Regions from separate parts of the Streptomyces sp. RLB3-17 genome, predicted to be linked through region 4. Evidence: riboswitches for the same ligand, from Rfam matches in the RefSeq annotation. Region 4 holds a riboswitch; each other region holds the start of a gene.
The links. A riboswitch is a leader RNA that binds a small molecule or an ion and turns the genes downstream of it on or off. The one in region 4 is predicted to bind cyclic di-AMP.

Region 1 (7,563 bases), 4.2 Mb from region 4:
CCGCCGGACCCCTTGGTGACGCCGGAGAGCATGCCGCTCTCCAGGCCGCCCAGGCTGGGCAGTCCAAGATCGGTGCTGACCTTGACCGTGCCGGACAGCTGCTGGACGTCCGACTTGGCGATCTTCTCGATGAGCTGCTCTGCGGTGATCTTCGGCAGGCTGGGGTCGCCGGAGTCCGCGAGCGCCGGGACGAGCCCGATGGTCGCGGCCGCCACCCCCACCACTGCGACCGGAACGACGTAACGAGCCGCCTTGCGCCGACCGGCGCGGACGTCGTCGGCCTCGTCGGGCAGCCCTTCCGCCCCGGCGGTCCTGTCGGATTCGTACGGTGCCATGTGTGCCTTACCTCCGTCGTCGGCGGCGGCCTACCGTCCTCACTTCTCCACCCCTATAGCCGCCATTCTCACCCGAACCGGTGAGGAGTGGTGTTCTCAATCTGACCAAATCGGCCGACGAGAAGCGTCAGACCCCGGACTCAACTCCACGTAGTCCTGCGGTATGACGTGAGGAGGCGGTGGCTCCCCCGACCCGTAGGGGTTGGGGAAACCACCGCCTGAGCCTCACAGAGGCCCGGTACCCGTCAGCGCTGCACGAACACGTAGTCCGCCTGGTAGGGCACGCCCACGATCGTGCCCGGTGAACAGGAGCCGGCCGGCGCGACGCCGCCCACGGTGTTGAGGCGCAGGATCTCCTGCGTGTCGGCCAGCAGACCGCGGTGCTTGCCGGACCGGGTGGCCTTGAGGTCCAGCTCGGCGATGTTCTTCTCCCCGTTCGGAGTCTTGGAGATCACCGCTCCGGTGACCGCGCTGCGGTCGGGCGCGACCCACTGCGGCGTACCGGAGTTGGGCTTCACGAACGTGTGCACGATGTCGCCGCCGAGCAGGGCCGCGACGTCACGCTGAGCGAAGGCGTAGCCACCGCCTTCGACGGGCTTGCACTCGTAGATCTGCTTGCCCTTGACCACGGACGCCTGGAAGTTGCCGAGGGCGTCACGGAAGTCGAAGGAGCCGGTGACCTTGTGGAGTTGGCCGCGGACGGCTCCGCCCGGGAACTCGGCGGTGTGCAGATTGGCGTAGAACGCCCCCGGGTCGTTCTTCAACCGATCCAGCAGGGCGACGTCCTTCACCTTCACGGTGCCGACCACGTGGTGACCCTTGATCCTGCCGAGCAGCTTGGTGAAGTCGATCTTGACGCCGCCGTTGGTGCCCTTGGCGCCCTGGTGGATGTGGAGCATGGTGGGCCTGCCGGTGCCGCGCCAGGTCACGGCGACGGACACCTTGTCCCCCTTGACCTTGATGAACTCCAGGGCCGCGCCGTCCTTGTCGCCGACGGCGGGGCCGCCCTGGACGGGCACCTCGTTGGCGCCGCGGAGGCTGGTGGCGAGGATGGTGCCGCCGCTGCCGCCGACGACTCCGCTCTGCGCGACGATGGTCTGGTCGCCGTGCGTCGAGTGGCTCATGCCGCCGTGGTCACTGCGGTGGCTGCCGCCGGCCGCGACCGCCGGGATGACGGCGGCGGCGACACCGGCCGCGGCTGCCACCGCGACACCGGCCATGACCAGGCCCTTGCGGCGCATGTCCGACATGGCATTGAACGTGGTGTTCGAATCCATGATTCTTTTTTCTCCCCGTAATGCAGCCGACGCCCCCTGCGTCAGCTTCTGTACGGGAGTACGGACTGATTCCTACCCTGGACTCAATCCAACAGTGTGACGTGCGTCACAGCGAGGAGAGCCCATTCGCCTGCACCGGGGAGGGCGTACGCCGCGGCACCCGAGGAGGGCGTACGCCAGTGGCTCGCTCCGGGCACCTAACCGGCCCGGTGCACCACCGCGTCCACCAGCTCCATGAGCGCCGCCTTCGCATCGCACTCGGGGAGCGGAACGAGCGCGGCGCGGGCCTCCTCCGCGTACCGCACGGTGTCACGGCGGGCCTGCTCCAGCGCGGGATGCACCCGCAGCAGAGCCAGCGCCTCCGCGTGCCGGTCGTCGTCCGTGAGGTCGGAGTCGAGCAGCTCGCACAGCGCGATGTCCTCGGCGAGACCGAGCCGCTCCGCCCGCTCACGCAGCCGCAGCACCGGCAGTGTGGCGATGCCCTCGCGCAGGTCCGTACCGGGCGTCTTGCCGGACTCGTGCGAGTCGGAGGCGATGTCCAGCACATCGTCCGCGAGCTGGAAGGCGACGCCCAGCCGTTCCCCGTACTGCGTCAGCACGTCCACGACCGTCTCGTCGGCGCCCGACATCATCGCGCCGAACCGGCACGCCACGGCGACCAGCGAGCCGGTCTTGCCGCCGAGCACGTCGAGGTAGTGGTCGACCGGGTCGCGCCCGTCGCGCGGCCCCGCCGTCTCCAGGATCTGCCCGGTGACGAGCCGCTCGAACGCCTCGGCCTGGATACGGACCGCCTCGGGCCCGAGGTCGGCCAGGGTGTGGGACGCGCGCGCGAAGAGGAAGTCGCCGGTGAGCACGGCGACCGAGTTGCCCCAGCGGGTGTTCGCGCTGGGCACGCCGCGCCGCGCGTCGGCCTCGTCCATCACGTCGTCGTGGTACAGGGTGGCGAGATGGGTCAGTTCGACGACCACGGCCGAGGGCACGACACCCGGCGCGTAGGGGTCACCGAACTGCGCGGCGAGCATCACGAGCAGCGGACGGAACCGCTTCCCGCCGGCGCGCAGCAGGTGCTGCGCGGCCTCTGTGATGAAGGGGACCTCGCTCTTGGTGACTTCGAGCAAGCCCTCCTCCACAGCCGTCAATCCGGCCTGGACATCGGCTTCGAGAGCCTGGTCCCGCACGCTCAGCCCGAACGGCCCGACGACGGTCACGAGAGGTTCTCCTGTCTGCTGACGATCACATGGCGAACTCGGTCGATCATTCGGTCGATGACACGGTTTGTCGATGTGTCGCTGCCATCACTCAAGTCAGCGTATCCGGTCACGTTTCGATCACCACGAGCGCCCACCGTCCCCACTGCCGACTTCCTCCCGACTTCCCTCTCCCCCGCCATCCGATGTCCCCCGAGCGGCAGACAGTCCCCCACCCGGGCGGTACGGGATCACGGGCGGTATGTTCTTGGTCATTCGATATGACCCGATATGGGATGTATTGACTGATCGGACGTTGTTGAGAACCGACCGCCGAAGACGACCGGGGCACCGAGGACGGCCACAGGGCACGAAGGGCACCGAGGACACCCAGGACACCGTGATGAGCATGCACATCCGTACGTCCTTCTCGCACGAGACGACTCACGAGGATCTGTGGATCCCTCTCCCGGACGGCACCCGCCTGCACGCGCGCGTGTGGCGCCCGCTGACCGACGCGCCCGTCCCCGCGCTCCTCGAATATCTCCCGGACCGGCTCACCGACCGGACCGCGCCACGCGACTGGCAGCGTCACCCCTGGTACGCGGGCCACGGCTACGCCTCCGTCCGGGTGGATGCCCGCGGTCACGGCAACTCGGAGGGCGTGCCGGCGGACCCCTACGGGGAGAGCGAACGGGCCGACGGGGTGGAAGTGATCCACTGGCTGGCGGACCGGCCCTGGTGCAGCGGCGCGGTGGGCATGTTCGGCATCTCCAGGGGCGGCTTCACCTCCCTTCGGATCGCGGCCCTCGCGCCCGAACCGCTCAAGGCGATCGTCACGGTCTGTGCGACCGACGATCCCTATGACAACGACGGGCACCGCTTGGGAGGTGCCGTCCTCGCCGTCGAGACGCACGCCCGGGCGGCCACGGCGCTCGCCGACGTCGCCCGTCCGCCGGATCCGGTGCACGTGGGCCAGGTGATGTGGCGCGACATGTGGGTGAAGCGCCTGGAGAAGGTGGAGCCGTTCATCCATACGTGGCTGTCCCACCCGACCCGGGACGCGTACTGGCGCCACGCCGGTGTGCGCGAGGACGGGGGATACGGAGGAATCCGGGCCGCCGTGCTCGCGGTGGGCGGCTGGCACGACCCGTCCTGCGACACGGTGCTGCGGCTGGTCGAGAGCCTCCCCGCCGACCGCGTACGCGGCCTGATCGGCCCCTGGTGCCACCAGTACCCGGACCGGGGCCTGCCGCCGGGTCCGGCGATCGGCTTCCTCCAGGAGACGCTGAGGTGGTGGGACCACTGGCTCAGGCCGACCGCCACGAGCGTCCCCGATCCCGGCCCCGGCCCCGGCCCCGGCCCCGGCGTGAACGACGATCCAGGGCCCGGCGTGAACGACGATCCGGACCCCGGCGTGAACGGCCGTGCCGTCATGGCGCAGCCCCTCCTGCGCTCCTACGTCATGGCCGCGCACCCCCCGGCGACGACGTACCCGTCCCTCCCCGGCCACTGGGTGGGCGACACCGCCTGGCCCTCCCCCTCCGTGACCCCGATCGCGTACGCGCTGCGGGGCGCACCGGTGCTGGTGCGCTCCCCTCAGCACACGGGCGTGGACGCGGGCCGTTTCCGCCCCGTCGGGAACGACGCGGACCTGCCGCCGAACCAGCGGGAGGAGGACGCGAGATCGGTCTGCTTCGAGTTCGAGGTCCCGGGGGAGACCTGGATCCTGGGGCGCCCCAGGGTCCGCCTCCGTCTGACGTCCCACTCCCCCTGGGGCCAGGTGATCGCCAGGGTGTGCGACGTCGCCGCCGACGGTTCCTCGACGCTGGTGACCCGGGGTGCCCTGAACCTGTCAGCGCGCTACGGCCCCGACCAGGCGGTCTCCTGGAAACCGGGCTCTACGGAGGACGTGGTTTTCGACCTGACCGCCACCGGCTACGCGTTCCCGTCCGGCCACCGCATCCGGCTCTCCCTGTCCTCCGCCTACTGGCCGTGGATCTGGCCCCAGCCGGGCTCGGCGGCGGGGCTCGTCCTGGACCCGGCGGGCAGTTCCCTCGAACTTCCGGTGCGAGCAAGGGAGTCGGACCCGAGGATCACCTTCGAGGAGCCGGAGCAGTCCGAACCCCTGGGAGTGACGTCCGCGGCCACCCTTGACGAGCCCCGCCCCGAACGCCTGGTCGCCCGTGACGTGGCGAGGGGCGAGTGGCGTCTGGAGGTCGACCCTCGCCAGGACGGCACCCGTGTCCACCCTGACGGCCTGGAATGCACGGAGGACGCCCGGGACACGTACACCATCGACGAGTCGGACCCGCTCTCCGCCCGTACCCGCTCGACGAGGTCGATCCGTCTGCACCGCCCGGAGCTGCCCTGGGACGCCCGGGTCGAGACACGCTCCGAACTCAGCTGCGACGCGCGGGAGTTCATCACCTCGAACGAGCTGATCTGCAAGGACGGCAACGAGGTGGTCTTCCATCGGACGTGGGAGAGAAGAATCCCCCGGACGCCGCCGGACTGGGGACCCGGCGGCGGCATGGGCAACCCCTGAGGAGCATGGCGCGGACCGATGAGTTCCTGATGGCCCTGGACGAGGGGATGCTCGCGCACTTCCACGAGATGACCGCCGAGACGACCGACGAGATGGTCACGCGTTTCGGGATTCCCCGGGCCGAGGCGGTGGCGAGGATCAACAGGGCTTACGCGGGGCGGTAGTTCGGGGCCCACCCGGACCTGATGTGCCACGAACTCCCCGAATACTGGGCCCACGGCCTCTACTTCAAGCCCCACGCCGGCCGGCTCCCCGACGACGACCCCGACACGGACCTGCCCGTGTGGGAGGTACGCCCGGCTCCGCCTACGGGCTCAACGGCCTGGACACTCGAAGCCGTATGTCCGATTTGCCGCCAGTGCCGCTTTATTTCTGCTTGGTCGAGTGAATTGGGTCACTCCCATGCGAAGTGGGCCCTTTATCCCCTCTTGACGACTCCCCCTTTGCATAAGGCAAGTTGAGCGTCACGTTCCGGATTAATCGGGCATTTTCTCCCCCTTATTGCACAGGTGAAAGCGATCTACACCGGGAAATGAGGGCTTGTTCCGGACATGTGCTCTCGCATACGTTCACGTCGATCCGGACGGACCGCCCAATCCTGCCGCCGACCGGAATATCCCAGCCACCCACACACACGCACGGCAGGAGCGGGGGACCCAGGTAAGCCGCCGATCCGGACACCGGAACGGCTAGGGGTGAAGTCGCACACACCGTGCGGCCGGGCAGCTCCCGCCCGAACCCGACAGCTCACCTCGCAGGCGCCGGAGAGGAATTCGCCATGTCCGCACGAGGCAAGCACCGCAGCTTCAAGATCCACGGCATGCTCACTCGGGGCATCCTCGCCGCGGGAATGGGCGGAGTCGCACTCGCCCTTCCGCTCGCGGCGGCGACCTGCGCACAGGCCGCCACCGCCACCACCACCGATGTCCAGCTCATCACGTACAAGGTGACCGCGGGCGACACCCTGGCCAAGATCGCGCGGAAGTACCCCAAGAGCGGCGGCGCGGCGAAGCTGTACGCCGCCAACCGCGCGGTCATAGGCCCCGACCCGACGACGCTCCGTCCGGGCCTCACCCTGACCGTGGGCACCAAAACCGTCCAAATCCCCGCCAAGGCGAAGACGGCGCCCACCACCTCGAAGACGTACGCGAACAACCTCGACGGATGGATCAAGCACTCGCTGGACATCATGGCCCGCGCCAAGATCCCCGGCAGCTACAACGGCATCCACCGCAACGTCATGCGCGAGTCCTCCGGAAACCCCATGGCCATCAACAACTGGGACTCCAACGCCAAGGCCGGCATCCCCTCCAAGGGCCTGCTCCAGGTCATCGACCCGACGTTCAAGGCCTACCACGTGCCGGGCACGTCGATGAACATCTACGACCCGGTCGCGAACATCACGGCGGCCTGCAACTACGCGGCGGCGAAGTACGGCTCGATCGACAACGTCAACGGCCCCTACTGACAGGACTGTGGGGCTGGCTGAGCCGGTAGGGCTCGTACGACTGCCGGGGCTGATGCGGCTGATACGGCTGATGAGGTCGGAGCGACTCGGAGAGCTGCCGGGACCCACCGGGCTCTCCGGACTCCCGGAACCGATCCGACCGGCACGGGAACAGCCGCTCCAGCACCACCGCGATCCCGTCGTCCTCGTTCGACAGCGTCACCTCGTCGGCCACCGCCTTCAGCTCCGGATGGGCGTTGGCCATGGCGACCCCCCGGGCGGCCCAGTCGAACATGGGGATGTCGTTGGGCATGTCGCCGAAGGCGATGGTGCCGGCGGGAGTGAGACCGAGGTGGGCGGCGGCGAGCGCCAGACCGGTCGCCTTGGTCACGCCGCATGGCTGGAGTTCGACGGTCCCCGGCCCCGACATGGTGACGGTGGCCAGCGAGCCCACCACACCCCGGGCGGCCGAGGCCAACTCGTCGTCGGACAGCGACGGGTGACGGAGCAACACCTTGCTGATCGGCTCCGTCCACAGGTCGTCGCGGTGATGCACCCGTACCGCCGGAAGCGTCGGATGCGGCATCACGTACCCCGGCTCGATGAGCGTCAGCCCGTCCACGCCGTCCTGGTCCACCGCGGCGTAGAGCAGCCCGACCTCCGCCTCGATCTTGCCGAGCGCGGTCTCCGCGAGTTCCCTGTCCAGGGTCACCGACCACAGCAGGCGGTCCGCCGCCGCGTCGTACAGCTGCGCCCCCTGCCCGCACAC
Region 2 (7,563 bases), 2.6 Mb from region 4:
TCATGACGCCGTTCGCCTCCAGCGTGCCGATCGCGGAGGCCGCGCGCGGGCACGTGAGGTAGTACGTCGTCGGGAACGGCGTACCGTCCGGCAGCCGGGGCGCCGTCTCCACCACGTCCGGCTGACCGCAGGGGCAGCGGTGCGCGATCGCCCGCAGCCCGCGCGGCGGCCGGCCGAGCTGTTGCTTGAAGGCCTCGACGTCCGCGTCGGTCGGCTCGGTGCGCGGGGTGGGCGGCGGGGGCGTTTCCATGCCTGTGCTCAAGTCTCTTTCTTCTTCAATTCACCGGTCGTCAGGTCACCGGTCGTCAGGTCACCGGCCATCAGGTCACCGGTCGGAGTGGTCCGACTTGTCGACGCCGTCCCAGACGTTGGCGTACCAGGGGCGGGTTGCCACCCCCAGATCCGTACGCGACTGCTTCGCCACGTCCGGGTCGATCACGACGTATCCGGTCTCGCCCGGCATCACATAGTGCAGCCGTTCCCGGATCTGCTGCTTCGCGTACGCGTCGTCCTGCCAGCGCGCCTTGAGGTCGCGGAGCTGTTCGACCCGGGCGCGGGCCTGCTGCTGCTTTCGCTCCAGATCGGCGATCGCGGCGCGCTGGGACACGTACTGCCTTATCGGGTACGCGAGGGCCACGATCAGAGAACAGAGTACGAGAGCCAGCAGCGCGGCGCGGCCGGTCAGGCGTGAGCGGCGGGCCTGGCGCTTGGTCTGCGAGCGGTAGACCCGGGCCGCCGTCTGCTCCCCGAGCAGCTTCAGCCTGGTCGCGGTGGAGAACCGGTCCCGGTCCTTCACGGCCATGTCCCGCCTCCCGTTCACACGCGCGTACGTCCCCGGACACGGTACGGGACCGGGTACGGGGACGTACGTACGACTGGCTAAGGCTTGACCCTCTGCGGGTGTCAGCCCTTGAAGCGCGGGAACGCGCTGCGGCCCGCGTACACCGCGGCGTCGTCGAGGATCTCCTCGATGCGCAGCAGCTGGTTGTACTTGGCGACGCGGTCCGAGCGGGCCGGGGCGCCGGTCTTGATCTGGCCGCAGTTCACCGCGACGGCGAGGTCGGCGATGGTGACGTCCTCGGTCTCGCCGGAGCGGTGGGACATCATGCACTTGAAGCCGTTGCGCTGGGCCATCTCGACGGCGTCCAGGGTCTCGGTCAGCGAGCCGATCTGGTTGACCTTGACGAGCAGGGCGTTCGCGGAGCCCTCCTCGATGCCGCGGGCCAGGCGCTCCGGGTTGGTGACGAAGAGGTCGTCGCCGACGATCTGGACCTTGTCGCCCAGCTTCTCGGTGATGACGTTCCAGCCGGCCCAGTCGTCCTCGTACAGCGGGTCCTCGATGGAGACCAGCGGGTACGCGGAGACGAGCTCCTCGTAGTACTCGGTCATCTCGGCGGCCGAGCGGGACTTGCCCTCGAACTCGTACTTGCCGTCCTTGTAGAACTCGGACGCGGCGACGTCGAGCGCGAGCGCGATCTGCTCACCGGGGATGTAGCCGGCCTGCTTGATGGCCTCGAGGATGAGGTCGAGCGCGGCGCGGTTCGACTCCAGGTTCGGGGCGAAGCCGCCCTCGTCGCCCAGGCCGGTGGACAGGCCCTTGGTCTTCAGCACCTTCTTGAGGGTGTGGTAGACCTCGGCACCCCAGCGCAGGGCCTCGGAGAAGGACTCCGCGCCGATCGGGGCGATCATGAACTCCTGGATGTCCACGTTGGAGTCGGCGTGCGAGCCGCCGTTCAGGATGTTCATCATCGGAACGGGCAGCAGGTGCGCGTTCGGGCCGCCCAGGTAGCGGAAGAGGGGGAGGTCGGACGCCTCGGAGGCGGCGTGCGCGACAGCGAGCGAGACGCCGAGGATGGCGTTGGCGCCGAGCGAGCCCTTGTTGTCGGTGGCGTCCAGGTCGAACATCGCCTGGTCGATCAGGCGCTGCTCGGTGGCGTCGTAACCGACGAGCTCCGGGCCGATCTGCTCGATGACGGCGAGGACGGCCTTCTCGACACCCTTGCCGCCGTAACGGTTGGGGTCACCGTCACGCAGCTCGATGGCCTCGAAGGCGCCCGTGGAGGCGCCGGACGGAACGGCGGCACGACCGGTGCTGCCGTCGTCGAGGCCGACCTCGACCTCGACCGTGGGGTTGCCTCGGGAGTCCAGGATTTCCCGGGCTACGACGACGTCGATGGACGGCACGAGCATCTCCTTCTGGGATGTGACGCGGGTACGCGGAGCCTGTGATGGCTTCGCGACATGAGCCTAACCGCCCCGGGGGGATCGGCCAGCCGGTCGCCCACCCCTTGGGCAGAACTGAACGTACACATTGTTCCAGAACGGAACAAAAACGGGTACGGAAATCTGGGTACGAAGCGCTCGGTACGAAACGCTCGGCACGAACTGCCGGATACGAAAAACCCCGCTCCGGTGCGTACGGGGGAACACGCACCGGAGCGGGGAGCCCGTGGGGACGGGGGTGACCCTCACCGGGGCCTCCAGTGTGGAGACCCCTTTTATGAGAGACCTGTCATTCAGCTGGGGTGAAGCTGCCGATCATCAGCTGAGGTGCAGCCGCTGACCCGGGTAGATGACGTCGGCGTCGTCGACGATGTCCTTGTTCAGCTTGAACAGCTGCTGCCAGCCGCCCTTGACCTTCTTCTTCTCGGCGATCGAGCTGAGGCTGTCGCCCTTGACGACCTTGTACTCGCCGTCGCCCTTCTTGACCTTCTTGCCGGTCGGGGTGGAGACGGTCTTCTCGGCGGCCGGGCGGGACGCCGAACGGGAGGCCGCGGTGTCCGTCGAGCGGGTGGTGGCGCTGGTGCTCGGCGAGCTGTTCGACGAGGAGCCGTTCGAGGAGGACGAGGTCGACGGGGCGCTCGCACCGCCGGTGTACGCGGCGCTCGACAGGCCCGTGCCACAGGTCGGCCAGGCGCCCTTGCCCTGCGCGGCGAGGACCTTCTCGCCGACGGTGATCTGCTGGGACTTGGAGGCCTGGTTGGCGGTCGCGGCGTACGCGGTGCCGCCGTACGCGGCCCAGGTGGAGGCCGAGAACTGCAGACCGCCGTAGTAGCCGTTGCCGGTGTTGATGGACCAGTTCCCGCCGGACTCGCACTGGGCGACGGCGTCCCACTCGGAAGTGGTGGCGGCGGAGGCGTTGCCGGCCGCCATCAGCGGAGCGGCGATGGCGACACCGGTGACACCGGCGAGCGTGGCGACACGAGTGGCCTTGGACGGACGGCGGTGCTTGCCCTTGCTGGAAAACAGCATGGAGAGATCCCCTCACCGACGCCTGCGAGGTGAGCTGTCGGGTTCGGGCGGGTGAGTGCCCGGCCGTGCGCGCTGAGCGCTCGGCTTCACCCCAAGCCGCTCCCGGTCAACTACCGGGCGCGGCGCCTACCTTGGTTCCCCCGCTCCTGCCTACGGCGCTGACGCGTCGACTGTTCCCGTACGGCCGTTGGCAGGATTCGGCGTTGACGACCGTCGGGGCCCGCTGTGGCGAGCGGTGACGACCGTAAGCAGTCGATCGGCTGAATTCCAAAGACGATCAGGGCCTTTGAGATCCATCTCTCACTCGCGCCAAACCGGACATTACACGGCGAACCATGACGCGAACTGCCCCTACTTTTCGCCCGATTCAGTACCAACTGCAAGGCTCTGACCGGGAAGGATGAGGTTCGGGTCGACGCCGACCGTCTTCTTGTTCGCGTCGTACAGCTCGGCCCATCCGCCTTGGAGGTCAAGGGCGTCCGCGATGGTCCAGAGATTGTCTCCGGCGCGCACGACGTAGGAGCCGTCGACGACATCGCGGGAGACGCCCGCGCCGCGCGAGGCGTGCCGCCCGGAGGAGTCGTCGCCACGGCCGTCCACGGCGCTGTCGGTGGTGTTCTCGGCCGCGGTACCGCCGCGGTGGCGCCCCGCACCGGTCGTCGCGTTCTCGGACGTACCGGAAGAGTCGCCGCCCTGGCCGGAGTTGCCCGAGTTGCCGCTCTTCGTCGTTTCCGTGCCGGAGCCGCCCACCCCCTGGGCGTCGCCGCCGGTGTCGGCCTTCGTCGTGTTCCCGGCGGCGTTCCCGGTCGCCTTCGACGACGAACCGGACGAAGACGAGCCGGACGAAGACGAATCGGACTTCGAGCCGGAAGAGGTGGGCGGAGTCGAATTCGCAGACGAACCGGACGAACCGGTTGAATCCGATGTACTGGACGAGTCGTTCGCCACGCCCGTGTCGACCAGGATGTCGCCCGAGTTCTTGCTCAGCCCGGAGAGCGGTCCGCAGGTCGGCCAGGGGGTGAGGCCCTGGTCGTCGAGGAGCTTCTCGGCGATGGCTATCTGCTGCGAGCGGCTGGCCTCGTCGGCGCTCGACGCGTAGGTGAGGCCGCCGTACTTCTCCCAGTCCGCCTGGCTGATCTGGAGCCCGCCGTAATACCCGTTGCCGCTGTCGGCACTCCACTGGCCGGCGCTCTCGCACTCGGCGACCCGGTCCCACGTGGTGCCGTCGGCCGCGCTCGCGCTGGTGGCACCGAGCAACGGGATCGCGATGGCGGATCCGGTCACTCCTGCCGCGACGATGAGGGCCGGGGCCTGACGGGGGCGACGATGGCGGCCGTTCCCGGAGAGCATGCGGAAGCCTTTCACGTGACAGCAGGTGACTACGCGACGTGTGAGTCGCGTTGACGAGTGAACGTATCCGCACCCGATCACTTGTCACAAGTCGATGCAGCGTAGATCACGTGAAGATCACAGAGTTGAGTGCGTGTCAGGTTTGAACGCCCGCAGGTGTATGGTCGCCCGCTATCGCGCGGCCGGTACCGGAGGCGTGAACTCCACTGGAAGCGTGCGCAATCCACGCATAATGAGCCCGCCGCGCCAGCGCAAATCGGCCGAATCTCCCGCGAGTTGAAGGTCGGGGAGACGGGTGAGGAGGGTGGCGAGCGCGGTCTGGCCCTCCAGGCGGGCGAGCGGGGCGCCGAGGCAGTAGTGGATGCCGTGCCCGTAGCCGAGGTGTTGGTTGTCACGGCGGGAGAGGTCGAGCGTGTCCGGCCGTTCGAACCGCGCGGGGTCACGGTCCGCAGCCGCGAGGACCACGAGGACGGGGTCGCCGGGCGCGATGCCTTGACCGCCGATGCACACGGCCTCGGTCGCGAACCGCCACGTGGCCAGTTCCACGGGCCCGTCGTAACGGAGGAGTTCCTCGACGCCGGTCTCGAGGAGTCCGCGTTCGCCGGCGGCGAGGGACCGCTGCAGACGCGCGCGCTGCTCGGGGTGGGTGAGGAGGGCGTACGTGCCGTTGCCGATGAGATTGACGGTCGTCTCGAACCCGGCGAAGAGCAGGATGAAGGCCATGGCGGCGGCCTCGTTCTCCGTGAGGTGCTCGCCGTGGTCGGAGGCGCGGATGAGGCCCGAAATGAGGTCCTCACCGGGCGCGGGCGTATCCGGAAGACCTTCCCGCTTCTTGTGAATGAGCTCGAGCAGATACCCGCGCATCTTCTTGACCGACCGCGCGACCCCGCCCCGCGGTCCGCCGCCGTGCCGGATCATCATCCCCGCCCAGTCCCGGAAGTCGTCCTGGTCCTCGCGGGGTACGCCCAGCAGGTCGCAAATGGCGTAAATGGGAAGCGGGAACGCGAACTCGTGGATCAGATCCGCGGAACCCTTCGCCGCGAACTGGTCGATCAGTTGATCGGTGAGCTCCTGCACGCGCGGCGCGAACTCGGCCACCCGTCGCGGCGTGAACGCCTTCGAGACCAGCCGCCGCAGCCGGGTGTGGTCCGGCGGGTCGATGTTCAGCAGATGCGTCATCAACTCGGCCTTGCGCTCCCCCGGGATCCCCGTCTTCCCCTTCGCGTGGGCGGGTTCGTCGTGGTGCGCCGGATTCTTGCTGAGCCGCGCGTCGGCGAGCGCCTGCTTGGCGTCCGCGTACCGCGTCACCAGCCAGGCCTCCACCCCACTCGGCAGCCGCGTCCTGTGCACGGGGGCGTGCTCCCGCAGCCAGGCGTACGCGGGGTAGGGGTCGCTGGCGAACTCCCAGGTGAAGAGTTCCGGGGCGGGGCTGAACGGCGGCGGCTGATCGGTCACTCCCTGACGGTATCCGGAGGGAGGGGGGGGGCGGGCGCGGCGGAGGGAGGGGAGCGGGGTGGGGTGGGTGCGGGGGGCGCCGGGCGGTGCGGGGGTGGGGGGGCGGCATGTGTGCGTGAGGGGGGCGGTGTAGAACGTGCCCCATTCCTCCCGGGCCATCCCGAAATCGACTGCTGTTTGACTCCACGGCTCGCCTCCTCCCTAAATTCGCGCCGTGGACCCCGAAATACTCAGATCCAGCTTCGCGGTCGTCGAAAGACGGGCCGAGTTCGCGGTCAAGTACTTCTACTCGCATCTCTTCCGGCACAACCCGGACGTCCGCGGGCTCTTCCCCCTGGACTTCCCGGAGGACATGGAGCGACAGCGGGACCGGTTGTTCGCGGCGCTCACGTATGTGATGGAGAGGCTGGAGGATCCGACGCTGCCGGGGTACCTGCGGGAGCTGGGACGGGACCACCGGAAGTACCTGGCCGAGCCGGAGCACTACGCCGCCGTGGGGGCGAGCCTGATCGCCGCGTTCGCCGCCGTCGCGGGGTCGGCGTGGAGCGCGGAGGCCGAGAAGGCCTGGGCCGAGGCGTACGGGGCGATCACGAACGTCATGCTCCAGGGCGCGTGGGAGGCACAGCACGAGGGTGAACCGCCCTGGTGGGACGCCGAGGTCGTGTCCCGGACCCGGCACGGCGACGACCTCGTCGTACTGACCCTCCGCCCGCAGCACCGGCTGCGCTACTCCCCCGGCCAGTACGTCAGCGTCAGCGTCCCCCACCTGCCGGGCATCTGGCGCCCGTACTCACTCGGCAACGCGCCCCGCGCCGACCACACCGTCGACCTGCACGTCAGCCGCGTCGAGGACGGGGTGCTGTCCACCGCCCTGGTCCGGCGGACCCGGGAGGGCGATGTCCTGCGGCTCGGCGCACCGGGCGGCGCCCTGACCCTGCGGGCGCCGGTGGAACGGCCGCTGACCTTCATCGCGGCCGGCACCGGATGGGCTCCCGTCAAGGCGCTGCTCCAGCAACTCGACGCCACGCACGAGGCCCGGCTGTTCCTCGTGGCCCGCGACACCTCGTACCTCTACGACCGGTCGGCCGTGGAACGACTCCAGTCCCGGTTACCCCGCCTCGGCGTCACCTTCATCACCCCCGCGCCCGGCCGCCCCAAGGCCCAGGCCACCGAGCGACTGCTGACCGCGCTGGGCAACCGCGCCGGCTGGGCCCGCCACGACGTCTATCTCGCCGGGCCGCCCCAGCTCGTCGAGGAGATCGCCGAGGCTCTGCCCGCCCTCGGCACCCTGCCGGAACAGATCTTCCACGACCTCCTGCCACCCGCCGACCCCAGCCGCCCCCGCCCCCTGGGCCCCGCGGAATGGCTCCTGGACCGCCCCCACCCCAACTGGCACAACCCAACAAGCCGCGCCCCCCACACATAACCCTGGGGCCCTCCCCTCCCCCCTCCCCCCTTCCTCCCCCCCTCCCCCCCCGTTTCCGCTTCCTCAGCCCGTCTCCGTCG
Region 3 (7,563 bases), 150 kb from region 4:
CGGTGGTCATCGCCTCGTGGATGACGACGTTGATGCTCCAGCTGTGCTGCGCTGCCTCCTTGAGCAGGCGGCGCAGCGTCTTGTCCTCCTGCGGCAGCGGGTTGATGTCCCGCAGGCGGAGCCCGGGCACGATGTCGTGGTCCCAGGGGACCTCGTGCCCCTCGGGCCAGAACATGGTCGCGGGAGAGGGCCACGCGAGGTCCCACGGCCGTTCCGCCTCGGCCACCAGCGTCCAGCGGGTTCCCTCGGCGGCGTGTTCGCGTCCGTCCGTCGTGAGCCGTGCGCGAACCGGGACGGCGTCGTCGACCAGCCAGCGCGCCTCGAAGACATGGCCCTCGGCGTTCGAGGGGTCCTCTGCCTCCAGAAAGTCGTGGATCGTCTCGTCGGCCTTCAGCCTCCGCAGGTTCTCCCTGAGGATCTCCAGCGGGGCGGACCCGATGTGGCGCCCGCCGGCCAGCCAGACGGTTTCCGGAGCGGTGGCGCGGGCGGTGGAGGGCTTGGGCATGAGTCACTTTGCGGTGGGAGGCGGCGTGGCCTCCCAGTATGGTCAGCGCGGGTGGCCGGTCGGGCGGCGAGGCCCACGTGGATCACGTAAATCCCCTATTGTGGAACTTCGACCGTTCCAGCGCCTTATGCGTGTTTTGAGGCGCTGGCAACGTCGCCGTGTCCGTCACGCCGGGCGCAGCGCGCTGTGAATCGCCTTCTGTCCGGCGAAGAAGAGGGACTCTTCGCGTATCGAGGCACCCGGGCTGGGGGCGTGGATCATCATGCCGTTGCCGGTGTAGAAGCCGACGTGGCTGACGTTGTCGTAGAAGAAGATCAGGTCGCCGAACTGGATGTCGGTCAGGGGAATCGCCGCACCGGCGGTCGCCTGACCGTGGACGGTGCGCGGGAGTGCGACCCCGGCGGCCCTCCAGGCGGCCTGGACGAGGCTGGCGGAGTCGTACGAGTCCGGCCCGGTCGCACCCCAGACACACGGCTTGCCGATCTGCTCGCGGGCGAAGGCGAGGGCCTTGGCGGCCTTCCCGCCGTACGCCGACTCCGCCGTGCCGACGGCCGTGTTGACCGCGCCGGTGAAGGCGCCGGTGCCTACGGGCACACCCGCGGCCAGGGGCATCCCCGCGCCGAGGGACATGTCCGCGCCGAGCGGCATCTCCGTACCCATGGGCATCCCCGTACCCATGGACATGTCCGTGGGCAGCGGTATGCCCCTGCCGAAGGACATGTCCGCGCCGGGAGTCATGCCCGCGGTCAGGGGCATCCCCGCGCCGAGGGACATGTCGGCACCGAAGGGCATCTCCGTACCCATAGGCATCCCCGTACCCATGGGCATCCCCGTACCCATGGACATGTCCGTGGCCGGCGGTACGCCTGTGCCGAAGGACATGTCCGCGCCGAGCGGCATCCCGGTGCCGAGGGACATGTCCGGGCCGAGTGCGGTCGACTGCTGTCGCTGCCACTCCTCCTCGGCCTGTCGGCGAGCCTGGTCCTCCGGGGTGGGCCAGACACCCTCGGCCGGACGTGACTCGATCGCCGCGGGCCCGGGGTTCCACAGCGCGGCGTGCTTGGACACCAGTTCACGGGCCAGCGCCAGCTTGCGCTGGATCTTCGCCTTGGACGTCTTCAACGAGGACTGCCCCGGCCCGGCGGGCAGCGCGGGCAGCAGGGCCGTGGCGGCCTCCTGCGCGGATCGCGGCGCAGGCTCCGGCACGGCCGGCAGCGCGGCGACGGCCCTGCCCGTCAACTCGGCCACGGGCCCGGCGGCCGTCTCGGCGGAGGGGCCCGCGGTCAATTCCAGAACGGGGCGGGCGGTCAACTCCCGCCCACGGTTGGCGAGTCCGTCCTCAGGCCGCTTCGCCGGGCCCGTGGGCCGCGCCTCGGCCGGGCGGTTCGGCATCCGGTCGGCCGGCAGCCTGGCCGGCGCGGACGGACCCAGCTGCGTGCGCGCCGCGTCGAACCAGGTCTTGGTGATGTCGTCGAGGGCGGGGTCGCGGCGCCTGCGAGCGGTTTCCGGCGCGGTGTTGACGCGGCTTCGGCTCCCCGTGGTCATCGCGCGGGTCCCGTTGACGAACCCGACGGCGTTCTCGGCCTGGTCGTAGAGGGAGCTGATCCGCTGCTGCACCTCCTCGCGGCTCGGACCGTCCGCGCCACTGAGGGCGGCCGTCGCGCGTGCGGAGTCGGGCAGGCCAGGGAGGCTGTTGCCTCCAGGGCGCGGGGTTCGTTCCGGCGCCATGGGAGCCGTACTCCTTCCGTACTCCGCCTACCGGGCCAGCTGTCGGGTTCGGGCGGAAGATTCCGGAAGGCATGCCCTACGGTCCTTGCCCGATCGGGCAGTTGGGCCGATTCACCCCAAGGTCGGTTGGGTCCCGGTTCCGGTTGCCACAGGGGCATCGGATTCGGCGGAGGTCGCGCGACCCGGCGAGGTTCGCCGGAGGGAGTCGTGCGGCCTACCGCCAACTTAGCCAATTTGTGTGCCTGGTGTGAAGATTGGAGCGCGAACTGTCCGATATGTAATTGTGACCTTCGTCTACGTGTCCCGGCCTCGACCAGGATGTCGTACGACCGCCGTGCGCCCCATGGTCGCCGCGAGCGTGCGCAACCGGCGCCAGTCCAAAGAGGGTTGGGTCTCCGGCACGCCGGGCCGTTCCTTGGGGACGCGGACGCGTAGCGCGCCGGGCTCGATGCGGCAGTGGACCGGGGCGGGCAGGACCAGGGCCTCACCGTCGATGCCGGCCTCGATCTCCGCGCGGTCGGCGTCGATGACCACCTCACGGGTGGTCAGGACCGCGAGTCCGTCCGGCGCGGGGTCCAGTACGAGCGCGGCGGCCTCGGCCGCGCTGTCCACCGTGATGCCGAGGACACCGAGCAGCCCGGAGTCGAGCCGTTCGCGGCGGCCGAGACCGGCCGGATCGTTGGTGCGGTACGGGTTGTTGCTCACCAGTACGGCCTGCGGGGCGTCGAGCGTCGTGTCCGCGGCGCGAGCGGTCAGCCGCGGCCCGCGCTGGCGGGTGAGCAGGTCGGGCAGGAGGTCCAGGATCGTGCCGATCTTGTCGTCGCGGTACGCGGGACTCTGCACGACCGCCGCGTACGCGCCGAAGGAGGCGTTGTTGACGAACGGGTGGCCGCCGGCGAAGCCGAGGTCCACGCGGAGTTCGACGCCGTCGGTGAGGGCGTCCAGACAGGTCGCCGGGTCCTCGCGGTCGAGGCCGAGGTCCATGGCGAAGTGATTGCGGGTGCCCGCGCAGACCACCAGGAACGGCAGACCGTGTTCGGCGGCGACGGCCGCGACCAGCGCCTGGGTACCGTCACCGCCGGCGACGCCCAGCAGATCCGCGCCGTCCGCGACGGCGGCCCGGGCCAGCGCGGTGACGTCCTGGTGCCTGTCCGGGTCGAGGAGCACGACCTGCGCGCCGAGCCGCTCCGCCTTCTCCCGCAGCCCGAACTTCGCCACCTTGCCGCCGCCGGAGTGCGGGTTCATGACGAGGAACGGGCGCCGCGGCGGTGGCGCCCTGCGTTCCTTCGGGCGCGGGGCGCGCGTCCGGTCGCTCCGCAGGGCGTACCGGCCGCTCCAGACGGCCACGGTCCACAGTGCCAGGGACACGGGAACGGCCCAGAGCAGCCCGGTCACGGCGAACAGGGTGATCACGGCGCCGGGCGCGACGGCCGCCAGCACGGCCGCCACCCAGCGGAGCGGGCCGCGCCGGGTCAGCGCCCACCACAGCGCCGCCGCCGTGACGGCCACGCCGAGGAGCGCGGCGAAGAGCAGCAGTACGCCGTCCACGCCTCCGTAACCGAGCGGCAGCAGCACCGCCAGCGCCGCCGCGACCAGCGCGGCCCTGGCCGCCCACCGTTTCCCGTGGCCGACCTGCGCGCTCGTGTCCACACCCATCGCTCCTCCACGGACGTCGTAGAAGTCCGGCCCTGGTGGGCCCGGCCGCACGGAGGCCTGGTTCGGCGGGTCGTCGGCTGTGTGCGGGGTCGGCCATCGACGACACAGTCGTATGCAACCGTCGGGTCAGGCCCCGCGCAACCGCCACGCTCCGCCGGGCCCGCGCCGACCGGGGCCGGTCCGGGCGGTTCTCACCGAACCCTTGGTCCACCCCTCGGGGCCCGTTCCGCCGTGGCTGATGCACGATGGGCGGCGGCGGGCCCCGGCAGTACGCCGGTGTGTGTGGGAGGGACAGTGGTGATGAGTGGGCAGCGCGGCCGTGTCCTGGTCGTGGACGACGACGCGGCGATCCGCCGCTCGCTGGAGCGGGGCCTGCGGCTCGGCGGATTCGCCGTGGACCTGGCCGACGGGGGCCGGCCGGCCCTGGCGGTGGCCCGGCGGACGCCGCCGGATGTGATCGTGCTGGACATCTCGATGCCCGACCTCAGCGGCATCGAGGTGTGCAGGGCGCTGCGGGACGAGGACAACGACGTACCCGTGCTGATGCTCTCCGCACTCGACGAGACCGCCGACCGGATCGCGGGCCTGCAGGCGGGCGGCGACGACTACCTCGTCAAGCCCTTCGCCCTGCAGGAGCTGGTCCTGCGGCTGGAGGCACTGCTGCGGCGCAGGCCGCCACGGGACAGCGGCACCGTACGGGCCGGCGGGCTGCTCATGGATCCCGCCGCCCGCAGGGTGAGCCTCGACGGGCGGCCGGTGGAACTGACCCGCCGCGAGTTCGAGCTCCTCCACTTCCTCGCCCGCAACGCCGGCATCGTGCTCAGCCGGGACCAGCTCCTCGATCGCGTATGGGGCTACGACCTCGAGGTGCGCACCGACGCGGTGGACACCTTCGTCAGCTATCTGCGCCGCAAACTGGAGACGTCGGGGCGCTCCCGGATCATCCACACCGTACGAGGCGTGGGCTTCGTGCTGCGCGACGACGACCCGCGGGAGCGGCCGTGAGACTGTCCACGCGGATCGCCCTGGCCGTGGGCGCCACCGTGCCCGTACTGGTACTGGCCACCGGCTGGCTGCTGCTGCGGCTGGTCGCCGCGGATCTGCACGATCAGCAGGACACGCATCTACGCGAGCGCGCGGTGGCCGTCGCCAAGGACGCCCGGAGTCTGCTGCGCGCGAGCGCCGCCGACCGGTCGGCGGCGGTGGAGCAGGCCCGCGAACGCCGGGTGTTCACCTCGGCCCTGGACGTGGGCGTACGACTGATCGGCCCCGAGGAGACCTTCACGGGCGGCCCGCAACCGGCGGCCGACGTGGCGCTGCCCGCCAGGGCGCGCGTGCCGGTCACCCTCCGTGCCGACGGCAGGAGCTGGCGGATCCTGTCGACCCGGGTGACGGGGGCCCGCCCCGGTGTGCGCGGCACCCTGTGGCTGTTCGCGTCCGACACCGCCGCCGACACCCAGGTGCGCCTGGTCCGACGGCGCGCGGTGACCGTCGCCCTGCTCGCCGCACCGCTGTCCGGGCTGCTCGCCTGGGCCGTCGCCACACGGGCCAGCACACCGCTGCGCCGTCTGCAACGCCGGGCGAGCGGCCTCGACCCCCGCTCCAGTTCCACCCGCCTGGACCACACCCCGACGCGGATCGCCGAGGTCGACGACCTCGCACACACCCTGCAGACCGTCCTGGCCCGCTACGACGAGCAGGCGCTCAGGACCGCCGAGGCACTGGCCACCGCCCGCTCCTTCGCCTCGGCGGCCTCGCACGAACTGCGCACCCCGTTGATGAGCATGCAGACCAACCTGGAGATCCTCACCGAGCATCCGGAGCTCGCCGGACCCGACCGCGACGAAGTGCTGCACGACCTGAGCCGCGAACACGCACGCCTCCTCGGGGTCCTCGTCATGCTGCGCGACCTCGGCCGCGGAGACCTCGTCGAGGCGGACGCCTTCGGCCCGGTCGACCTCGCCGACCTCGTCGAGGCCAGCACCGAGGAACAGCGGCGACGCCATCCGCACGCACGGGTGGCCGGCCACTGCGCACCGGGGCTGCGCGTACACGGCTGGGAGGCGGGACTGCGGAGCCTGGTGGACAACCTGCTCGTCAACGCCCTGGTCCACGGGCACACGGACGGGCAGCCCCCGCAGGTCGAGGTGACCTTGCGCGCGAGCGGCGCCGACGCGCTCCTCGTCGTCGAAGACCGGGGCCCTGGCATCCCGCCCGAGCTGCGCACCGAGGTCTTCGAACGCTTCCGCCGCCGACCGGACAGCCCCGGCTCCGGCCTCGGGCTGACCCTGGTCGCCCAGCAGATCGCCCTGCACCGGGGCGGGATCCGGGTACTGGACCGGCCCACGGGTGCGGGTACCCGCGTCGAGGTCACCCTGCCGCTGAGCGACGGCACCGCGGACACGGAGGACACGCTTCCGCTCCCGCGCAACTGGATGATCACGACCGCCGACCGGCCACAAGAATTCCACAAAGACGGCTCCTAGCTTTCCCGGCGAGAGGGCAGTCGCCCCTGAACGTGGAGGAGTTCGTCATGCCAAGCACCAGGAAGACCGTGATCTCGGTCGTCTCGTTGGTCGCCGCCGGATCGCTGTTCGGCGCCGCAGGCGCCGCCACCGCCGACGCCGCGACTCCCGCGCCGTCCGGCACCCCCACGGGCGACGGCGCGGCGGCGCTCTGCAAGCGCGCGCCGAAGATCGACCGGCGGATCGACCGGATCCTCACCCGGCTCCGCGCGGACGCTTCCCAGCGTGGCTCCATCGCCCGTCTCGAGCAGCGGGTGGCGAACGCCAAGTCCGCGGGGCACACCCAGATCGAGACCTACCTGAACGACCGGCTCACCGCCCGGCGTTCCCTGGTCCCCACCCTGGAGACCCGCCAGAAGGACCTGGCCGACGTCGAGAAGTGGTGCGGCGCCCACGACAACGGTCGTACGAACTGATGCGCGCGCGCCACGCCGTGCCGGCCGTACTGGCCGCCCTGCTGTTCCTGGCCGGATGCGGCCACGGCGGGAGCGCACAGAGCACGCAGGGCACACAGACCGCACGGGGCACGCAGTCCACTGACCGGCCCGCACCCACCTCCTCCGCGGACCTCGGTCATCTGCGGAAACTCCTCGACGACGCCGATTCCGCGGCGAGCGCGGCGGAGTCGGACATGGCCCGGGAATGAGGTCAGCGTTCCGCCGACGGGGGCGATCCGGTGGCATGGAGCCGGTGGTGGCCGTCGACGGGGCGGGTGGCGAAATGCGGTCGATGCGGGTGGTGGGAGGCGGTGCGTTCGATGATCAGGAGGGCGGCGTCGTCGTTGGGGTGGTCGCCGACATGCGCGAGGAGGTCGTCGTGGATGTGCCGCAGCAGTGCGTCGGGGCTGGAGTTGGGAAAGGAGGCGACCCGCTCGAGGAGCGGGTAGAAGACGCCCGACGGTGAGCGGGCTTCGATGACGCCGTCGGTGTAGAGCAGGAGGATGTCACCGGTTTCGAAGGTGAACGGGTCGGGTCGGTGGCTCGCGGCGGGCAGTTCGCACATGCCCAGCGGGGGGAGGGGGTGGCGCGGGTGCAGGATCGTGACCTCCTCGTTACGCAGCAGGAGAGGCGGTGGATGACCGCAGTTGATCATCCAGGCGTCCGGCCCCTCGTCGGGGATGTCGAGCACGAGCGCGGTGATGAAGTGCTC
Region 4 (7,563 bases):
CGTGAATGGCCGACCACCAGGACGACATGCCGTCGACCAGCTCGCCCGAGCCGTCCGCCAGCCGCAGGCGTACCCCGCTCGCCGACTCCACGACGAGCGGTTCCTGGCGGCCGGGCATGGGGCCGTACGGGTGCCAGACATGCCGCCGGTCCAACTCCAGCAGTTCCCGCACGGGCAGCGTGGACGGCTCGGACGGGTCAGGCATTGGGGGCGAGGTCCGTTCCGGCACCCCGGCGGCGTACGGCGACGAGATCCGTACGCGCTTCGGCGGGCTGCTCCTGCTCGGCCTGCACCTTCACGGAACCGCAGACGCCACCGCCCTCGTGCGAGCCGCACCCGGCGTCCGCGTCCGCGTGCGCACCGCATCCGGCCTCGGCGTGCGCACCGCAGCCCGCGCCCGCCGTCAAGCGGTGCTCGGGCAGGGTCACCTCGCCCGCGCCCTCCACCTCGAACCCGGCGTCCGCGATCATCTCCAGGTCGGCCTTGCCCGCCTGGCCCTCGCTGGTGAGGTAGTCGCCGAGGAAGATCGAGTTGGCCAGGTTCAGGGCGAGCGGCTGCATCGTCCGCAGGTGGACCTCGCGGCCGCCCGCGATGCGGACCTCCACGTCCGGGCAGACGAAACGGACCATGGCCAGGATGCGCAGGCACCGCTGCGGGGTGAGGTTCCACTCCTTGGCGAGCGGGGTGCCCTCGAAGGGGATCAGGAAGTTCACCGGAACGGAGTCCGGGTCGAGCTCGCGCAGCGAGTAGACGACGTCGACGAGGTCCTCGTCCGACTCGCCCATGCCCGCGATCAGACCCGAGCAGGCCGACAGACCGGCCGCGTGCGCCTTCTGGACCGTGTCCACCCGGTCGGCGTACGTGTGCGTGGTCGTGATGTCCCCGTACGTCCCCTCGGACGTGTTCAGGTTGTGGTTGTAGGCGTCCGCTCCCGCCTCGCGCAACCGCTCGGCCTGGCCGTCGGAGAGCAGGCCCAGGCAGGCGCACACCTCGACGTCCTCGTTCTGGTCCTTGATCGCCTTGATGGTGTCGGAGACCCGGTCCACGTCACGGTCCGTCGGTCCGCGGCCGCTGGCCACCAGGCAGACCCGCTTGGCGCCCCCGGCGAGCCCGGCCGCCGCGGCCTGCGAGGCCTGGTCCGGCTTGAGCCAGGTGTACTTGAGGATGTCGGCCTTGGAGCCGAGGCGCTGCGAGCAGTACGAGCAGTCCTCGGGGCACAGACCGGACTTCAGATTGACCAGATAGTTGAGTTTCACTCGACGGCCGAACCAGTGCCGGCGGACTTTTCCGGCCGCGGCCACCACGTCGAGCACGTCGTCGTCGGACGTGGCCAGCACGGCCAGCGCCTCGTCACGGGTCGGCAGCTCGCGCCGAAGCCCCTTGTCCACCAGCGTGTTCAGCAGGTCCATGAGATCCGATCCTGACGTATGCGAGCCGCTGCGGCCAAGGAGAGTTTGCACAACAGAGACGCTTCGACGTGTGGGTATTGCCACATCATGGGCGCCGCGTCGCCCCGCTAGGGTCTGTGCACTGCCTACAAAACGACCACCTTCATGACCCCCTCACGACCACTCCCAGGGCCCGGAGGCACCAGCATGGCCGGATCGCCGTTCGCGTGGATCGACGAGCAGGCGCACCAGCGCCTACAGGCCGGACTCGTCCGCACCCTGCGCCCCCGCGCCGCCGACTCACCCCTTCTCGATCTGGCGAGCAACGACTACCTCGGGCTGGCCCACCACCCCGAGATCACGGCGGCCGCCGCCCAGGCCGCGCGCCGCTGGGGCGCCGGTGCGACCGGCTCGCGGCTCGTCTCCGGCACGACCGAACTTCATGGGGAGCTCGAACGCGAGCTCGCGGACTTCTGCGGCTTCGAGTCCGCGCTCGTCTTCTCCTCCGGCTACGCGGCCAATCTCGCCGCCGTGACCACGCTCGCGCCGCACGGCTCGCTGGTCGTCTCGGACGCGGGCAACCACGCCTCCCTCATCGACGGCTGCCGGCTCGCCCGGGGCGCGACCCAGGTCGTGGCGCACGCCGACCCCGACGCCGTGCGCAAGGCGCTGGGCACGCACGAGGGTCCCGCCGTCGCCGTGTCCGACACGGTCTTCTCGGTGGACGGCGACGCGGCCCCGCTGGCCGAACTCGCCACCGCCTGCCGCGAGCACGGCGCGGCGCTGCTCGTCGACGACGCGCACGGGCTGGGCGTCCTGGGCGACGGCGGCCGGGGCGCCCCGCAGGCCGCGGGGCTCGCGGGCGCCCCGGACGTGGTCGTGACCGCCACGCTCTCCAAGTCGTTCGGCAGCCAGGGCGGAGCCGTCCTCGGCCCCGCCCCGGTCATCGACCACCTGGTCAACGCGGCGCGCACCTTCATCTTCGACACGGGTCTCGCGCCCGCGGCGGCGGGCGCGGCTCTCGCGGCGCTCAGGCTGTTGCGCCGTGAGCCGGAGCGCGCCGCCCGGGCGCGTGAGGTGGCGACGGCGCTGCACACCCGGCTGACCGCCGAGGGCCTGGAAGCCGTACGACCTGACGCCGCCGTGGTCTCCGTGCGCGCGCCGTCCCCCGAACAGGCCGTGCGATGGGCCGCCGACTGCCGTGCGGCGGGACTCGCCGTCGGCTGTTTCCGCCCGCCGTCCGTGCCGGACGGCATCTCACGGCTGCGGCTGACCGCCCGCGCGGACCTCACCGACGCGCAGATCGAGCACGCCGTCGGCGTGATCAGTTCAGTCCGGCGACAAAGCCCTCCCAACTGGCGGGAGTGAAGAGCAGGGCGGGGCCCGCCTTGTTCTTGGAATCGCGCACGGCGACCAGTCCGGCCCAGGGCCCTGGGCCGGGTCGGGCCGTCTCGACGCAGTTGTTCATACCCGTACTGCGGCTGCTGCGCAGCCATCGCACGTCGCGGAGTGAAGTACTGGAAGGTATGTACCGAGGCAGTGCGGTCATGGGGGGTGCCTCCTTACGCGCCGTCACCTATCCCGGCGATGTAGTCCAACGAGTCCTCGGGCGAAAGGGCGTGGAACTGAAGGGCGTTGAAGGCCTCGGTGTAGGCCTGAAGGTCTTCTTTCCGTTCGAGATAGAGGCTACTCGTCAAGTGGTCGAGAACAACCACATCCAGATCAGTTGTGTTCGGAAATGAGAAGATAACGAAAGGCCCGGTGACGCCGATATGGGCTCCCGCGGCGAACGGCAGGACCTGAAGCCGCACTTGAGGCAGGGCGGCGGCCTCCCGCAGACGCTCCAGTTGCCGGGCCATCACCTTCGGGCCGCCGACCTCGCGTCTTAACACGGCCTCGTCCAGGACCGCGGTCAGTTCCAGCGGCGGATTCGAACGCAGGACGTCCTGCCGGGCGAGGCGCACCTCGACGAGCGCGTCGAGCTTGCCGTCCTCCAGGCCGCCGACGGCGACCCGAGTCACCTCCCGTGCGTACTCGGGTGTCTGGAGCAGTCCGGGTACCACCGAGGTCTCCAGCGTGCGCATGCCGCTGGCCTGGGACTCCAGACTGATGAAGTCGCGGTACGTGGGGGGCAGAACCCCGCGGTAGGCGTGCCACCAGTGATGGCGACCGTTGCCCTCGGAGCCCGCGAGGCCGACCAGGAGCTCCCGTAACTCGGGCTCCGTGACGGCGTAGGCGTCCAACAGGCGCTCCACGTCGGCCGGTTTCACCCCACTGATACCGGTCTCGATCCGGCTCACCTTCGACTGGTGCCAGCCGACGAGACGGGCCGCCTCACCACTGGTGAGACCCGCATCGGCGCGCAGCGCGCGCAGTTCGGCACCGAGCTTGCGGCGGCGCACCGCGGGACCGTGCTGCATGGCCGTACTCCTTACTCCTTCCGAGCCGCCCAAATACGCTCCGCCGTCGCAGAGTTCACCGCATCGAGCGACAGATATATGCATATCTCGGTGGATCGCACCCGTGACCGGCCCGGTGATGGCAGTCTGGCGCGAAGCACCAGTCCGGGACCGTACTCGAACCATCCGCTCCGTGTCGGACTCCGGTCCCGTGGGAAAGGGACGACGTCGCCATGGCAGATCACCAGGAAGCATCCGTCACTCTGCCGAGCGATCCCGCCTCGGTCTCCGCGGCCCGGAATTTCGTCGCCGATGTGTTGGCCGAATGGGGCCTGCCGTGCGACGCCGAAGTCGCGGACACCGTACGCCTGATCGTGTCAGAACTAGCCACCAACGCCGTCCAACACACTTTCGGACAGTCGCCCACCTTCACGGTGGACGTCCGCCTCGACCGAGACGAACACCTGCGGATCGGCGTCACCGACAGCCATCCGCGCTTTCCCAAACGTCTGCCCGCCGCCGTCCAGCAGGACAACGGGCGCGGCATGGTGATCATCCGCTGGCTGACCGCCGAATGCGGCGGCAGACTCGTCGTCCGGCCCACCCGCGAGGGCGGCAAAACGGTCGCCATCGAGCTGCCCTGGACGGTGCCGGCCCAGCCGGTGACGGCCGGCGGCCCACAAGAGCCTTGAGGAGTGGCTCAGTTGTCGTGTCCGCCCCGTCCGGCGCCTCGCGGCGGGGCCCGGAAGGCCTCGGCCGTCGGCGCCGACCGGCCCCCGGTCCGACGGACGACGGAGATCGTACGGCGCGGATCTCCCGGTCACAGTGACCGCGCCCCCACCGGAGCCGCCGCCGTCCAGCCCACCCTCTCCGGCACGACCGCGCCGTCCGGCCGGTCGGCCGGCGTCAGCCGGGACGAACCGCTCGCCGCGGCAGGGGTCCGTCACCCACGTGGTCGACCCGAAGGCGCCGATCTCCTTCCTCAGCCGGCTGCCGCGGTTCGTGCCCGCGGGGAGTCGGACGGTGAGCGTGCTCACGGTTCTCGGTCCGGTGCTTCTTTCGGAGCCGTCGCTCCGCTGACGACGGCACGGTGCACCAGGCCGGGCAGGAGGCCCCACAGCGCCACACAGACGAGCAGGGTGCCCGCGCCCGAGGCGATCCCGGCGGCGCGTCCCAGCGCCACGTCCACGACGAGCAGCACCGATCCCGTCAGCGCCAGCATGAGCACGCCCATCCCGACCGTGGCAAGGACGGAGGAGACCCGCACGATGGTCGGCTTCGCGCCCTGCCGGAAGAGCGACCTGTGCAGCGCGGCCGGCGCCGTGAAGAGCGCGGCGGCCAGCACGGCCAGCAGGAGGGTGGTGACGTACGTGGCGCGCTGCACCGTGTCGAGGGACGGGAAGCGCGGGGTGAACGCCAGCGTCAGCAGGAACGCGAAGAGGATCTGCACACCGGTCTGCGTGACGCGCAGCTCCTGGAGCAGTTCGCCGAAGTTGCGATCGGCGCGCTCGAGGGGCGTCTCGTTCCGCTCCTCGGAGGAAGGTCGCTCAGCCATGCTGAACGATTAACCGGTTCGTCCGCTTTTCACGCCCGGGGGTGGAACCCCGAGGGGGTGCCGTCCGGCGGCACCCCCTCGGGCAGGTCAGCTGACCCGGCCGTACCAGACGCTCTTCGTCCAGATCTTCTGCAACTTCACGACCTCCCCTGTCTTCGGGGAGTGCCAGATCTTTCCCTTCCCGGCGTAGATGCCGACGTGGTACACGTTCCGGCCCGAGTGGAAGAACACCAGGTCTCCGGCCTTGCGGTGGGACGCGGAGATGTGGTGCGTCTTGTTGTACTGCGCCGCGGCCGTACGAGGCAGCGTCTTGCCCGCCTTCTTGTACGAGTAGAGCGTGAGCCCGGAGCAGTCGAAGCGGCGTGGCCCGGCGGCGCCGTACTGGTACGGGGAGCCCTTCTTGGAAGCCGCGACCTGAAGTGCCTTCGTCGCCAACGTGGCCGCTTCGGCGTCGGATGCGACGCCTGGAACCACGAGGCTGCCGCCCACGGCGGCGAGGGTGAGCGCCGAGGCCGTACCGGCCCGGGTCCACAGCGACGGGACACGATTGAGCGCAGTCATGCGCAACCCTTCGTCAGCCGCCTGTGAAGGATGACCTGTCGGATTCGGGCTGGCGAAGTAGCCCGGCCGCTTGCGCGGCTTCACCCCAAGGACCGCCCGGATCTCTCCGGCGACCCGTCTTGCTGGGTCCTCCACTCCTGCCGATGCACTTCTGTCGACCGGTCATCCGGGCAGCGGCAGGACTCGGCGTCCGCCCGGACCGCCCCGCCGCTGTGGCGGGGGCTTGTCGTCGGAAGGGATCTTCACGCATAGCGGTCGGAAAATCCGAGCGGAACCGGCGATTTGTGGGGTTACTCACCACTCACCCGTTCGGGTGGACCACCCTCTGTTCGGGCGATGTTGGGGACGCCGACGACGCGCCCACCAGCACCGGAGCGTCTCATTCCGCCTCTGGGCTACGCGCGTTGTGCAACTTTTTCGGTTCCCCGAAGGGGCCTGCGACTACTCCATCAGGGGGTACGCCATCTGGTCCGTTTGAACCCCGGGCCGGACGCCCCGCCGACTCGGCGCGCACGGCGACCCGGGGTGCGGATGTGTCAATTGTCGGCGTCGGGGGGCAGGGTGACGCGGGCCGCCCGCCGCTCACCGTCGAGGACGCGCAGGGCCTGCGCCAACGTCGGCGCGTGCACCTCGCTCTCGCCGCGCTGGTGCATCAGCGCGAGGGCGTCCCGCAGCTCGGTGGCCTTGGCGACCAGCGCCTGGGCGGCACGCAGACCACGGTAGGTGTCTCCGGGCCTGGCCGGGTTGATACGGCCCAACAGGTCGACCACGTCGAGGTAACGGTCGATCAGCTCGGCCTCGGCTCGTGTCAGTGCGGGCAGCGGGGGCAGTTCGGGCACCATCGGCGGATCACCTCGCGTCGGGTGTGGCGTTCCTCGCACCGGGCGCGGTGCGCGAGGTCTTGCGGCTGGGGATGATCCCGTCCACCAGTCCGTACGCCAACGCGGCCTGAGCGTCCAGGATCTTGTCCCGCTCGATGTCGGCGGCGACCTGTTCAGGACTCTGCCCCGTGTGCCGTACGAGCATGTCCTCCAGCAGCCTCCGAGTGCGCATCAACTCCTCGGCCTGGAGGGCCAGATCGCTCGCCTGTCCCTGTACCGGCTCGGGAAGTGACGGCTGGTGGATCAGCACCCGGGCCCCCGGCAGCGCGAACCGCTTGCCCGGCGCGCCGCCGGCCAGCAGCACGGCGGCGGCCGACGCGGCCTGCCCCAGGCAGGTGGTCTCCACGTCGCAGCTGACGAACTGCATCGTGTCGTAGATCGCCGTCATCGCACTGAACGAGCCGCCGGGGGAGTTGATGTACAGCGCGATGTCCTGGTCCGGCGCCAGGTATTCGAGGTGCATGAACTGCGCCATCACGTCGTTCGCCGAGGTGTCGTCGATCGGCGTCCCGAGGAACACGATCCGCTCGTCGAGCAGCTTCGAGTACGGATCCAGGGTCCGGTGCCCCGTGCTCGTCCGCTCGGTGAACTCGGGCAGGACATGACGGGCGGACGGTTCATTCATGGCACGCGCCTCCTGTGAAGGGTTCTGTAAAAAATGTACAGGACGTACAGAGCGGCGGAAGGGTGCTCGGCTGACAGCGAAAATCCCCGTGCGCCGCCGGTGGAGAGGGTCGCCTGATCGTGGGAACGGAACGATTTCGGTGGAGCTGAACGAG

Region 1: linked by a shared signal. The riboswitch ahead of FNV62_RS29820 (transglycosylase SLT domain-containing protein) and the one ahead of FNV62_RS11045 (C40 family peptidase) in region 4 are both predicted to bind cyclic di-AMP.
Region 2: linked by a shared signal. The riboswitch ahead of FNV62_RS22420 (transglycosylase family protein) and the one ahead of FNV62_RS11045 (C40 family peptidase) in region 4 are both predicted to bind cyclic di-AMP.
Region 3: linked by a shared signal. The riboswitch ahead of FNV62_RS55600 (C40 family peptidase) and the one ahead of FNV62_RS11045 (C40 family peptidase) in region 4 are both predicted to bind cyclic di-AMP.

What each region holds. Positions count from the first base shown of each region.
Region 1 covers NZ_CP041610.2:6,573,656-6,581,218, reverse strand. The annotation lists gene FNV62_RS29845 (LolA family protein) at 1-335, opposite strand, end outside; gene FNV62_RS29840 (CHRD domain-containing protein) at 581-1,612, opposite strand; gene FNV62_RS29835 (polyprenyl synthetase family protein) at 1,810-2,820, opposite strand; gene FNV62_RS29830 (CocE/NonD family hydrolase) at 3,209-5,347, shown strand; gene FNV62_RS55875 (hypothetical protein) at 5,353-5,511, shown strand; cyclic di-AMP (ydaO/yuaA leader) riboswitch at 5,961-6,121, shown strand; gene FNV62_RS29820 (transglycosylase SLT domain-containing protein) at 6,126-6,815, shown strand; partial or broken gene FNV62_RS29815 (HAD family hydrolase) at 6,961-7,563, opposite strand, start outside.
Region 2 covers NZ_CP041610.2:4,933,106-4,940,668, forward strand. The annotation lists gene FNV62_RS22405 (DUF501 domain-containing protein) at 1-250, opposite strand, end outside; gene FNV62_RS22410 (FtsB family cell division protein) at 326-802, opposite strand; gene eno (phosphopyruvate hydratase) at 904-2,190, opposite strand; gene FNV62_RS22420 (transglycosylase family protein) at 2,542-3,252, opposite strand; cyclic di-AMP (ydaO/yuaA leader) riboswitch at 3,257-3,465, opposite strand; gene FNV62_RS22425 (transglycosylase family protein) at 3,604-4,602, opposite strand; gene FNV62_RS22430 (cytochrome P450 family protein) at 4,774-6,057, opposite strand; gene FNV62_RS22435 (globin domain-containing protein) at 6,272-7,483, shown strand; gene FNV62_RS22440 (nucleoside triphosphate pyrophosphohydrolase) at 7,547-7,563, opposite strand, start outside.
Region 3 covers NZ_CP041610.2:2,201,275-2,208,837, reverse strand. The annotation lists gene FNV62_RS10350 (hypothetical protein) at 1-505, opposite strand, end outside; gene FNV62_RS55600 (C40 family peptidase) at 671-2,233, opposite strand; cyclic di-AMP (ydaO/yuaA leader) riboswitch at 2,242-2,412, opposite strand; gene FNV62_RS10340 (diacylglycerol/lipid kinase family protein) at 2,528-3,889, opposite strand; gene FNV62_RS10335 (response regulator transcription factor) at 4,190-4,894, shown strand; gene FNV62_RS10330 (sensor histidine kinase) at 4,891-6,375, shown strand; gene FNV62_RS10325 (hypothetical protein) at 6,423-6,830, shown strand; gene FNV62_RS10320 (hypothetical protein) at 6,830-7,060, shown strand; gene FNV62_RS10315 (PP2C family protein-serine/threonine phosphatase) at 7,063-7,563, opposite strand, start outside.
Region 4 covers NZ_CP041610.2:2,349,988-2,357,550, reverse strand. The annotation lists gene FNV62_RS11080 (adenosylmethionine--8-amino-7-oxononanoate transaminase) at 1-205, opposite strand, end outside; gene bioB (biotin synthase BioB) at 198-1,409, opposite strand; gene FNV62_RS11070 (8-amino-7-oxononanoate synthase) at 1,596-2,756, shown strand; gene FNV62_RS11065 (DUF397 domain-containing protein) at 2,713-2,937, opposite strand; gene FNV62_RS11060 (helix-turn-helix domain-containing protein) at 2,951-3,808, opposite strand; gene FNV62_RS11055 (ATP-binding protein) at 4,021-4,479, shown strand; gene FNV62_RS11050 (DUF6328 family protein) at 4,821-5,342, opposite strand; gene FNV62_RS11045 (C40 family peptidase) at 5,430-5,903, opposite strand; cyclic di-AMP (ydaO/yuaA leader) riboswitch at 5,907-6,092, opposite strand; gene FNV62_RS11040 (hypothetical protein) at 6,440-6,745, opposite strand; gene FNV62_RS11035 (ATP-dependent Clp protease proteolytic subunit) at 6,753-7,409, opposite strand.